2 regions of the Roseibium porphyridii genome follow, and region 1 is predicted to be linked to the other one. Evidence: riboswitches for the same ligand, from Rfam matches in the RefSeq annotation. Region 1 holds a riboswitch; the other holds the start of a gene.
The links. A riboswitch is a leader RNA that binds a small molecule or an ion and turns the genes downstream of it on or off. The one in region 1 is predicted to bind S-adenosylmethionine.

Region 1 (5,947 bases):
ACGGCATCGCTGTCTTTTGCTGGGACAAACCAGGGATCGGCAAAAGCGACGGTGACTGGCTGCAATATTCACTTTCCGAACGCGCAGACCTTGCAGAAGCCGCACTGACGGCGTTGGCATTGGAAGAGGACCTTTCAGGGGTCCGCAAGGGCGTTCTTGGCTTCTCTCAGGGAGGCTGGGTGATCGCGGACCTTGCCGCAGGCAACACAAACGCCGAATTCGCTATTATCATTGGCGGTGCCGTCAACTGGCAGCGGCAAGGTCTTTATTATCAGCGCCGCCGTCTTGAAAGCACCGGCGTTTCTGCGGACGAGATAGAAGCAGCGTTGGAAAAAAGTGCCGCTGCCAATCGACAAATGATCGCCAAAGATTTCGACTACCAGGACTACCTCGAGCTTGCCGGACCCCATCCCATGAGCGCCAGTCGCTTCCGGTTCGTTCGAAAAAACCTGTCGGCGGACTCTTCGGACCATCTGACGAAGATTACGATTCCGGTGCTAACCCTGCACGGAAGCGAAGATCTGAATGTTGACCCCGACTACAATTCAAGCCGCTAACGGCGTCTCTTGGCGTCCGGGCATGCTGCAAATCGCAGCGACATGATCAATGGCGGAACGCACAGTCTTTTGCGTGCAGAGTGGTTCAATTACCAGCTTGAAGGCCAGATGCCATGGTGGTCCCAGGCAGCATTTCTCGCTTTGGGGCGGTACGCCTATGCGCCTGAAACGCTGGATATACTGACGACGTGGATTGCGCAGCAAGCGCGTTCTCAAACTAAAAACTGACAGGTCGCTTATGCTCTGGTTTCAGGTCCTGTAGCTTCGCGTCAGTTCAAGCTCCGAATACTGTCAGGAAGGTCCAGTGAAAACGCCGGTATCGTTACGTTGAAGAGTGTTCCGTCGGGCCGCTCCATCTCATAGGCACCCGCCATGATTCCGCTGTCCGTCGCCAGCGGGCAGTGAGAGGAGTATTCGTAGGTTTCCCCAGGCTCGATAACCGGCTGTTCTCCGACGACGCCCGGTCCGCTCACTTCTTCCTGCCGTCCGAGGCCATCGGTAATCTGCCAGTAGCGGGATTTCAGTTGAACCGGTTCGTTGCCGCCATTGTGGATCTCGACCATATAGGCCCAGATAAATTCACTTTCTTCCGGGCGCGATTCATCGTCCAGATAAAATGGTTCGACGGAAACTTCGATTCCTTCGGTTGTGGCGCTGTAACTGCCCGACACGATTAATCCTTTTGCTTCCGGGTGAGGACCCGTTCATTCAAAACGGGCTTATAAGGCGTATGACGTAAGCGTGAAAGGGACTGACTTGTGATTTCCGAGTGGATTTTGCATGTAGACCGCTGAATTTTCCAATTATGTGACCATCAACATGTTCGATGCCCGAATTCGTCCTCTGATCGATCCGCCCCTGAACCAAATGGGTCAGGCGTTGGCGGCTGCCGGCATCAGTGCAAACGCGGTGACCCTGTTCGGTTTCGCCTTGGGTCTTGTCGCAGCCCTGGCGATCGCTTGCGGCGCGACGCTTGCCGGCTTCTTTCTGATTGGCTTGAACCGTCTGGCGGATGGCCTTGATGGTGCAATTGCACGAGCCTCCGGCAAGACCGATCTCGGCGGATACCTCGATATCACACTCGACTTTTTCTTTTATGGCGCTATCCCGCTTGCTTTTGCCATGCTGGACCCTGCAAACAACGCCCTTCCTGCAGCAGCCCTTCTATGCAGCTTCTACGCCAACGGTTCAGCCTTTCTGGCCTTCGCAATCATGGCGGAACGTAAACAGTTGACGACGGACGCACGCGGTTCCAAGTCTCTCTACTATCTCGGCGGTCTGGCTGAAGGGGCTGAAACCATCGCCCTTTTCCTATTGATGGCCCTCTTTCCCGCCTGGTTCCCCGTTTTGGCCTGGGGATTTGCGTTGGTTTGTTTCGTTTCAGCCGCGGCCCGTGTCATGATTGGCGTCGCAGCCTTGAAAGACTAGGGCTTGAGCGCCTGAATGCACTCTTCCTCGAGGATGGTGCCCTAGGGCTGAATGTCACTTGGCTCTTGTGTCGTTGAGCCCTTCGTCCAAAAGATAGCGTGTCTTCCATTCTTCACTGACTTTGTCCGCAAGTTTTGCCACAGGCAGCGGAATGCCTTTGGCGACAGCGCCATCAAAACCGAGATGCGTGATGAGATCGGCCAGGACAGTCTCCGGATCAGTCGCCAATTCGTCATAGGTTATCCGATAGGGATCAAGTCCTTCCCGCGAAAACCAGTTGCTCCACGCATCTTCATAGTGCGTGACTTCCTCAATCGTCTTACGGATCAGATCCCGGTCGTAGTCCGGTTCTTGCGGTTCAGAGGTTCTTTCCAGCTCGGTTCCATCTGGCGCCTTGTGCCAAAGGCCGGTTTGCATTGCCTTGATCAACGAGATCGCCTGGGCAAGCTTATCCTGCCGTGTCAGGTGGACAATACATGTTTTGCCGAATTCCGCCTCGAAGCGCGCCAGATCACCTGAAACGTCTGAGTGAATGTACTCCAGCTGCTCAAAGAAGAAGCTCGCGCTTTTCCGCTGCAATCGCAGGCCGAAGAGATTGCTCTCCCCCATTCCCTTGGAACGAGCGCGGTTGAAAACTGCCTTCAGAGCCGAAGCCTTATCTTCGTAGGCAACAGTCTGAAGGTTCAGGGATTTCTGCCAGGCCGCCAGTGTCGGCACGTGGAAATAGGATTCCGGCCTTCCGGCAACGCCTGTTGCCGCCAGCAGTCTGCACAACAGAGTGCTGCCGCTGCGCGGTGAAGTACAAATGATATAGGCCTGATAACCGAACCGGGACTGAACCGCCATCTGCGCCATTTCCTGTCCTTAGGTATTCAACGGGAAAGCTCTCCGCCCATCCAAAGGGTTTCCTTGGCATACCTTGGACGGCAATTCACTTTGTTTTGGTTCCCTGGCAGCAGTTCCAGCGCAAGGTGTTGCTCCCTCACAACGGAGCTGGATGGCATTCCAATGAAAAAAGCCCGGCACTTGACCGGGCTTTTCATCTTGGTACAGCGAACTCATCAAACCGCGCTGAGCGCCTTTTCAACGTCTTCCAGAAGATCCAGTGGATCCTCCAGGCCAACCGACAGCCGCAAGATGCCGTCGGATATATCCAGCTCCGCACGCGCTTCTTCACCGATCGACTGGTGGGTCGTGGTGGCCGGATGGGTGATCAGGCTTTTGGCGTCCCCAAGATTGTTGGAGATCTTGATGGTCTCCAGCGCATTGGTGAAGCGGAAGGCAGCCTCCTTGCCACCCTCGACTTCAAAGGCAACCATCGTTGATCCGGCTGTCATCTGACGCTGAACCACCTCAGCCTGCGGATGATCGGCGCGCCCGGGATAAATCAACCGGCTGATCTTGGACTGGTCCGCCAGAAAACCGGCAACCTGACCGGCGCTCTCGGTCTGACGCGCAACGCGCAGCGGTAAAGTCTCCAGCCCCTTGAGAAGAACCCAAGCACTGAAAGGGCTCATGTGGGGCCCGGTATGCTTGATGAAGGGCATGACCTCGTCGACGATCCATTCTTCATCTGACAGGACGACCCCGCCCAGACAACGGCCCTGACCGTCAATGTGTTTTGTCGCCGAATAGACAACAACGTCGGCACCAAGCTTCAGCGGCGATTGATAAAGCGGCGTCGCAAAAACATTGTCTACAATCAACCGCGCCCCTGCTTCTTTTGCGATATCGGCGACCGCGGCAATGTCGATCACTTCGAGCGTCGGATTGGTTGGGCTTTCCAGAAACAGCGCTTTGGTGTTCGGTCGAACGGCTGCTTTCCACTGATCAATGTCGGTACCGTCCACCAGCGTGCTCTCAACTCCGAACCGCGGCAAGAGCGTCTCACAAATGTATCGACACGACCCGAACAGCGCTTTGGCCGCAATCACATGATCGCCCGCCTTGACCGACGCCATCAGCGCCAGATTGACAGCCGCCATGCCACTTGCGGTCCCACGTGCGGCCTCTGCCCCTTCGAGCGCCTTGATCCGGTCTTCGAACATGCTGACAGTCGGGTTGGCATAACGGGAATAGACATAGCCTGGATCCTCGCCGTTGAAGCGGGCTTCGGCAGCTTCTGCTCCGCTATAGGTGAACCCCTGTGTCAGGTAGATCGTCTCTGAGGTCTCACCGAAGGGCGACCGCATGGTGCCGCCATGCACCAATGCGGTTGCAGGACGCCAGTTCTTGTTTCCGGTCTTGGTGGTCTCAGTCATGTCTTCCAATGCTCCAAACGCAAAAAACCCCAGCCTCAAGACCGGGGTTTGCACCTCCGGCCTTTTTAGCGACTTGTTTAACGTGGCTGCAAGCCGGCCGGCCCAAATCACCACGAAGAGCCTGTCTGTTAAGGGAAAACGTTTCGAAGGTCAATCTCCTTCGGCGAAAAGCCTGCCATCCACCACAAAGCCTGTTGGCGCGAGCCGCCCTATCCGTTAAGGACGATAGGCAAGGAATTTGCGGGAAATCCATATGAACGTCACGGCGGGTCAGGTCTTGAACGGTAGCGCAGCACTTTCAGCCAGCGGCATTTTGCCCGAACGCATCATTCAGGAGATGTTCGCAGCCGGTGAAATATCGTCTGCCAAACCTCCGGTCACCGGCCAGGTCCAGCCTGCCAGCCTCGACCTGAGGCTTGGGAGCGAGGCCTACAGAGTGCGCGCGAGCTTTCTGCCCGGTCCGGCAATCCGGGTTGCCGACCGGCTGGAGCAGCTGAAGCTTCATACAATCGACCTTTCAGAAGGCGCGGTTCTTGAAACCGGGTGCGTCTATATTGTGCCCTTGCAGGAAAGCCTTGCCCTGGCGGAAGACATTTCGGCAACTGCCAATCCGAAAAGTTCCACGGGTCGTCTCGACGTCTTCACTCGTGTCATCACCGACAATGGCCTTGCCTTCGACACCATCCCTGCCGGCTACCAAGGCCCGCTCTACGCCGAGATATCACCGCTCACTTTCCCGATCCTGGTCCGCTCAGGCTCTCGGCTAAGCCAGATCCGTTTCCGACGCGGCCAATCGCTGATTGCCGACGACATTCTGGAAGAGGTACACAAATCCCACACGCTCATGAGTGGGGGGAACGAGCGGATCGGCAACGGCGTTCAACTTTCAATCGATCTTGAAGGCAATGGTCCAGGCAGCCTGATCGGATACCGTGCCAAGCATCATTCCGGCCTGATTGACGTCGATGTTGTCGGCGCTCAGGACCCACTCGACTTCTGGGAACCGATCCACCGCCGCCAGCGCGGAGAGCTGATCCTTGATCCGAACGCCTTTTATATTCTGGTGAGCCAGGAGGCCGTGCATGTGCCGCCTGACTATGCTGCGGAGATGGTGCCTTTCGACCCGTTGGTCGGCGAATTCCGCGTCCACTATGCAGGGTTTTTCGATCCCGGTTTCGGCCATTCCGGAGCCGGCGGCGTCGGCTCACGCGCCGTTCTGGAAGTCCGGTCGCACGACGTGCCCTTCATCGTGGAACACGGCCAGACAATTGGCCGCCTTGTCTATGAGCACATGGCAGAACGCCCGGCCACGCTCTATGGCGAAGGCATCGGCTCCAACTATCAGGGCCAGGCGCTCAAACTTTCCAAACACTTCAGGTCGCCCGCATAGACCGGCATGGCATTCAAGACCGTCACTCGCGAGTTCGAGGGTTTTCTGGAGGATCGGAAATCCCGGTTTCTTGCGCATCTGGTCCCATTTGAAGCGTTTGACCAACGACTGGACGACCTTCGCAAAGAACATCGCAAGGCCAATCATGTGGTCACGGCTCACAGACGGCTTCTGGAAGATGACAGGGTCGAAGAAAGCAGCAAGGACGACGGTGAACCCGCCGGCACGTCAGGCATGCCGACCTTGCGCATTCTGCAAGGGGCGGAACTCATCAACTGCGCGGTGCTGATCGTGCGTTATTTCGGTGGCAC
Region 2 (5,947 bases), 310 kb from region 1:
ATAGTTCTGCTGGAAAAACCAGGCCTTTATGTCACCGAAGATCGCCGAAACCAGGCAGATGAACTTCAGAAAGTCTTTGAAAAGGTCGAAGAAGTCGCAGAACTGGAGCGCATGGTTGAGGGGGTTCGTTTGGAACGGTTGATCGTTTACAAGATTGAAGGTCCGACCGGACCTGTTTTGGAGCCGGTCCGTTACAGATAGGACAAGCGCGGCAAATCGCTTGAGTTCACAACGGACTTGCATTGCGCGGGCGAATGACGCAGGGATGTGGCTGAATAATTGCTATTTGCCCGCCGGAATTAGATGAAGCGAATAACACTTGGTGCCTTGGATTATGGTCTCGCTTTCGGGGTTGACCGCGCCCTGCGCGAACTCGCCGAAAAGGGGCGCTTGAGTGCTGTCGGCGCACTTGTCGCAACAGAGCTTTGGCCCCGCGAGTTTCGTCCGCTGCAGGAAACGGCTGAAAAAGTCGGGAACCGGGTTCTTTTTGGGGTAACGATTGCCTTCAGTGGGGATCGAGTGGCACCAGTCAGTTCGCGCATGCAGGAAGTTTACGGTGAGAGGATGTTTAGCCGTGAAAAGCTGAATTTCCGCGCCTTGACCCGTCTGATGCCAGATGAACTACTGCTGGAAGAAGCCAAGGCACAACTGGCAAGGTACAGCGTGTTGATGAAGCGTCAGCCTGACTTCATCGCCGTTCGCGAGGGTCTGCTTTCCAGTATGTCGATTGCACGCCTTGTTCTGAAGGCCGTTGATCATGCGGACTTTGAAAAACCGCCTCTTTTGATTTCGCCCGTTCCACCGGGTTTGAAGGCACTGCGGTTGTCCCGTCTTGCCAAGGCCCACAACATGAAGCTTTTGCCAAGAGCGGAACCTTTGCCGCAAACGGATGATCGCGAAAATCTGCAGCGTCTTTTGCACAATCACTTCGATGGCATGAGCGATCTCAGCTTTGTCGCCGCAATTCCCGGCAGGGCCGATGATCGACTGAGACGCGAAGAGCCACGAAAAAAAATCGCGATCAGGGAATGTCAGTACGAGGTTTTGGCCAGTACGAGGTTTTTCCATACTCTGGACAAAAAGGACGTGTTTTTGAACTAGGATCGCTATTTCAACGAAAAAACGGCCCTGCGGGGAACAGAGCCGTTTTTCGTGGAGGCCTGGAAGGGGGGAGGGGCGACCCCGCTTCCATGACTTTAGATATAGGGTTATTTTGCTTGATTGCACGTGATGAACATCACAGGATTGCGACTGATCCAAAAAAGTTCGTCGCGGCAGCGCTGTTGGCAGGGGGTAGGTGTGGCGGAAATTAAAGATTTTTTGAAGAACAGCTTTTCACTTGAGGGGCTGGATCCGGAATTGGCTGTCGGGCTGTCTCGGCTTGCACGGCCCATGAAGATTGCTGCTGGAACAATTCTTTTTGAAAACGGCGACCCGGGCAATGGTTGTTATGCCGTGCTGGAAGGGTCGTTGAAGGTGTCGCTATTGTCCGTCGAGGGCGACGAACAATTGCTGGCCGTTCTCGGGCCGGGCGACCTTGTCGGCGAACTGGCGCTTCTGGATGGCAGGCCCCGCTCGGCGACAGTGAGCGCTTTGAAAGAGGCGCAACTCGCCTTCATTGACAAGGCGGCGTTCCAAAGGTTCTCGGACGAGCACCCGGCTGTTTATCGTCATATGCTGTCAATTGTCGGCAAGAGACTACGGCACGCCAATGACGTTTTGGCCGCACGCTCGTTCCTGCCGCTTCCCGGCAGGGTTGCGCAAACTCTGCTGCAATTGGCAGAAACCTTCGGCAAACCTCTCGACGACGGCCGAATGCTGATCCACTACAAGCTCAGTCAGGCCGACATCGCCAATATGGCCGGCGCTGCGCGCGAGAATGTCAGCCGCGTGCTCAATGACTGGAAACGGGCCGGAACGATCAGCCGGATCTCTGGCTATTATTGTCTTGAGCAGATCGAGTTTCTCGAACAGGCTTCAACGCTTTAGCCAGTGGCGTCCAACAGTCTTGCTTTCTGTGTCCCTGCGAGGATTGAAGCCAGGGTCTGTCCATTCAGGCTGTCCAGAAATGCTTCTGCAGCCTGTGCCATTGCACTCTTCAACGCGCAGCGTGGCAGGAAAGCGCAGGCTGCAGTTGACCCGGGTTTCAGGCAGGCGACCACGCCAAGGTCTGGCTCGATCAGCCGAACGACATCGCCAAGCCGGATTGCCTCCGGCGATTTTGCCAGCCTGATGCCACCGCCACGACCGCGAGTGGTTTCCAGATAGCCGCCCTTTGCAAGGTGGGCGACGATCTTCATCACATGCGATTTTGCCAGCCCCAGCTGTTTGGCAAGCTTTTCGACGGTCTGCGGATTGTCTGACTGTCCGGTGGCCATGAGTATTCTCAAGGCAAAATCACTGGCCTGACTGAGGCGCATGGCAGCTTCCCGTAAAACATTCATCTCAGATGTTGATTTTAGTATGAGCTTGTGTCATTTAAAAGATGCATCTTAAATGAATGTTTGGAGAAGATGATGCAGACCGGCAAACCCTCTAGCCGTCGCGACAGACCGCCCGTGATCGACAAGGGCGATCGCCTGCAACGTTATGAACACGTGGACGAACAATCGATTCACGTGATGGTCCAGACATTCTATGGCTGCGTTCGCGAGCATCCGCGACTAGGCGAAATCTTCAACAGTCGGTTGGACGGAAAGTGGGATGAGCATCTGCCGAAAATGGAAGCATTCTGGCAGTCTGTTCTCATGAAGAACGGCGCTTACAAAGGAAAGCCTGTACCGGCTCACCTCAAGCAAAAGGAACTTGTGAGTGCGGACTATGCCTTGTGGCTTGGTGTGTTTCGCCCTGTTGTGCGCGAGCTGTTCGTGCCCGACCTTGCTGACGAAATCATCGCGGTTGCAGAGCGTATCGCGCAAAGCCTGTGGCTGGCGACTTTTGGATTTGCCGGAGCAGTGCCCCCACCTGAACTCACCTCGAAACAGGACTGGATCGGATCATGTTGATCGCAATCGTGCTCGTTGCCGAGGTGCTTGTCGTTGTCTGGTTCGCCGTTTTTTCCCTGATGTTGCTGTCGATGTATTTGGATTCGCGCGACCTGCCGATGCCACGGCTCGACACGGCGGGCCGATCCCTGATCGGCAGTGCAAAGGCAGCGTTCATCACTGGAATGTTGGCACTCGCAATCCTGACGGTGATTGAGATCCCCGGTTTTGCTTGAAAAAGGAGTTTCCTTCACATGCGCAAGAACTTGCTGCAGCGCGGCCTGCCGATTGTCCTGATCTGGATCGCTGCACCATTACCCCTCTGGATCATGGCAATCATGATGCTGGTGATTTGAGTGACTTTGATCAAGTAGCACTTGTGATCTCTGCCGCGGTGGGTAGTCTCGACCTGTCTGAAAAAGGAGGGGCTCGGCCGTGACCGAAAACAAACCGAATGGCGATCTGACATTGCGAACAATGGCGATGCCAGCTGACACCAATGCTTCAGGTGACATTTTCGGTGGCTGGGTTTTGTCGCAAATGGATTTGGCCGGCGGTATTGCTGCCGGTCAAAGAGCAGAAGGCCGCGTCGTTACGATTGCGGTCGACAAGATGAAATTCATTCGTCCCGTTCATGTCGGTGACGTTTTGTGTGTCTATACAGAAGTGATCCGCGTTGGACGTTCTTCCATGGAAATCAGGTTGGAAGCCTGGGCTCTGCGGCATCGGTATGGACACCGTGAAATGGTCACGGAAGCCATATTCACGATGGTAGCCGTCGACGACGGTGGCAAGCCGCGTCCCGTTCCCAACAACGATTGACCAAATCTAGCGTTCAGACAGGTGACGGTTGACAATGTCGGCGAACAGATCCTCGTCGACCGCACATGTGCAACCATTTGCCCAAAGCTGCAGAAGGCTCTTCAGCCGGTTCAGACGTTCATCCGGGTGCAGGGCCGCCTTGTGTCGGGGCAATCCACCGACAATACGCAAAGACTTGATGCGTGCCAGAACACAGTCTTCGGCAGCCCGCTGCCAGATTGACGCTTCGGCGAGTTCGGCATGAGCACCAAGATGATGCTCGATCAAGTCCGCCGCACGACCGGCAAAAGGCTGTTGAGACAAAAAATCCTCCATCGGTTGCCCGAGGAGGACTGGCGCATGCTATTGAACCGCTTGGTTGCCGGTTAACCCGATGTGAGGGTCTTTCCAGCCGCATCCCTATTGCGGGGACCACCTTGCCCGGTTCGGCAGGTTGGCGAGGGCGCCAGCCCTTCTCTTGATGATGTCGGGCTTATGACATGTCTTCTCGCCAATGGCAAGCGGCGAGCCGATGACAAATTCATTTGTGATTTCAATGTTACCAGCGCTGAGAAGGCTCTGATAGCTTCGTTATTGCTTTCGGTCGTAGTCAATTCGCCCGTCGACCAGATGAACACGCCGTTCCATGCGATTGGCCAGATCCATATCGTGCGTGACAGCGATAATGGTGGTCTGCTGGGTTTCGACGATCTTCTGCAGGCTTTCAAAAACCTGCTCGGTAGCAACGGAATCGAGGCTTCCCGTGGGCTCGTCTGCGAGTATCAGGTCTGGCGAATTTGCAAGCGCTCTGGCGACAGCCACACGCTGGCGTTGACCACCGGAAAGTTGCTCTGGTCGACGGTTCAGAAAGTCCTCAAGTCCCAGCCCGGCCAGAAGGCCTTCCGCATGTTCATGCTGTTCCCGTGGCGGCAGCTTTCCAAGCCGCTGCATCGGGATCATGACATTTTCCAGCGCTGTGAATTCCGGCAAAAGAAAATGAAACTGGAAGACGAAGCCAATCTTTTCCAATCGGATGTGGGCAAGTTCGCTGGAAGACAGACGGTCGGTTTCCGTTCCGGCGATCCATATCTCGCCCTCGGACGGCCGGTCGAGCAGGCCTAGCAGATAAAGCAATGAGGATTTTCCGGAACCGGAAGGTCCGGTGATCGCGACAAACTCCGAATGACCGATCCGCAGGCTGACATCCTGAACCAGAGTTACGGGGACGACGGCGGGCAATATTCGGGTCAGGCTACGTGTTTCCAGCAGCGGGCTCTCCCTCGGCGCGGCATCAGGTGCAGTCACGTCGCCCCCCGTATGATGTCAACGGGATTGAGACGGGCAGCCTTGCGAGCAGGGATCAGGCCGGCAATTGCGGAGGAAAACAGCGCCAGAAAGCAGGCGATCACGTAATGCAGCGTCGAAAAATAAATCGGCAGACTGGTCACCTCGACATCCGTCGTAAGTTCGAACTTTACGGTTGCGAGGTAGCTGGAAAGGCCGAAACCGAGCACTGACCCGGTGATCGCGCCAAGCACGCCGATCACGAGGCCTTCAAGGACGAAAATCTGCTGAATGTCCCTCTCCGGAAATCCGAGTGATTTCAGGATCGCGATGTCTTTTGCCTTTTCATGGACGATGGTGGACACGATGTTGAAAATGCCGAAGCCTGCCACCACCAGTATGGCACCGACGACCGTATACATGATGATGTTGCGCACGAAGAAGGCTTCCATCAGTCCTTCATTCGCTTCCTCCCAGGACACTGCCTTGTATCCGAGCTGGCGTTCGGCGCGGGAAGCGACATCGTTTGCCTCGCCAATATTTGAAAGACGAATAGAGATGCTGTTGATGATGTCGGGTTTTTCCAGAAGGATCTGGACAGCTTTCAGGGGCGCGTAAGCAAAGCCTTCGTCGCTGGCGGTGATGCCGGTGTGAAAAAGTCCGACGATCTTGAACCTTTTTGCCACACCGTTTGCCGATGTCAGTGTGACAGTGTCCCCGACATCTGCGCCGAGTCTTTGAGCAGCCTTCCGGCCAAGCACAAGACCATTTGAAGTCACCTCAAGATCCTTGAGAGACCCCTGGCGCATGTCGTCCTCGATCTTGGACACTTGGAGTTCATATCGCGGCACGACCCCGGTCAGGGTCAGGCCGATGTC

Region 2: another riboswitch for S-adenosylmethionine. It lies ahead of K1718_RS23075 (hypothetical protein); the one in region 1 lies ahead of K1718_RS21635 (O-succinylhomoserine sulfhydrylase).

Annotation. Positions count from the first base shown of each region.
Region 1 covers NZ_CP120863.1:4,706,466-4,712,412, forward strand. Annotated here, with positions in the region: gene K1718_RS21615 (alpha/beta hydrolase family protein) at 1-557, shown strand, start outside; gene apaG (Co2+/Mg2+ efflux protein ApaG) at 827-1,228, opposite strand; gene K1718_RS21625 (CDP-alcohol phosphatidyltransferase family protein) at 1,377-1,985, shown strand; gene K1718_RS21630 (Stf0 family sulfotransferase) at 2,040-2,840, opposite strand; gene K1718_RS21635 (O-succinylhomoserine sulfhydrylase) at 3,047-4,246, opposite strand; SAM riboswitch at 4,291-4,370, opposite strand; gene K1718_RS21640 (2'-deoxycytidine 5'-triphosphate deaminase) at 4,500-5,636, shown strand; gene K1718_RS21645 (IMPACT family protein) at 5,643-5,947, shown strand, end outside.
Region 2 covers NZ_CP120863.1:5,017,365-5,023,311, reverse strand. Annotated here, with positions in the region: gene K1718_RS23110 (ArnT family glycosyltransferase) at 1-201, shown strand, start outside; gene K1718_RS23105 (ChbG/HpnK family deacetylase) at 304-1,101, shown strand; gene K1718_RS23100 (Crp/Fnr family transcriptional regulator) at 1,300-1,989, shown strand; gene K1718_RS23095 (RrF2 family transcriptional regulator) at 1,986-2,420, opposite strand; gene K1718_RS23090 (group III truncated hemoglobin) at 2,514-3,005, shown strand; gene K1718_RS23085 (hypothetical protein) at 2,999-3,220, shown strand; gene K1718_RS23080 (acyl-CoA thioesterase) at 3,462-3,806, shown strand; gene K1718_RS23075 (hypothetical protein) at 3,813-4,109, opposite strand; SAM-I-IV-variant riboswitch at 4,151-4,275, opposite strand; gene K1718_RS23070 (ABC transporter ATP-binding protein) at 4,377-5,090, opposite strand; gene K1718_RS23065 (ABC transporter permease) at 5,087-5,947, opposite strand, start outside.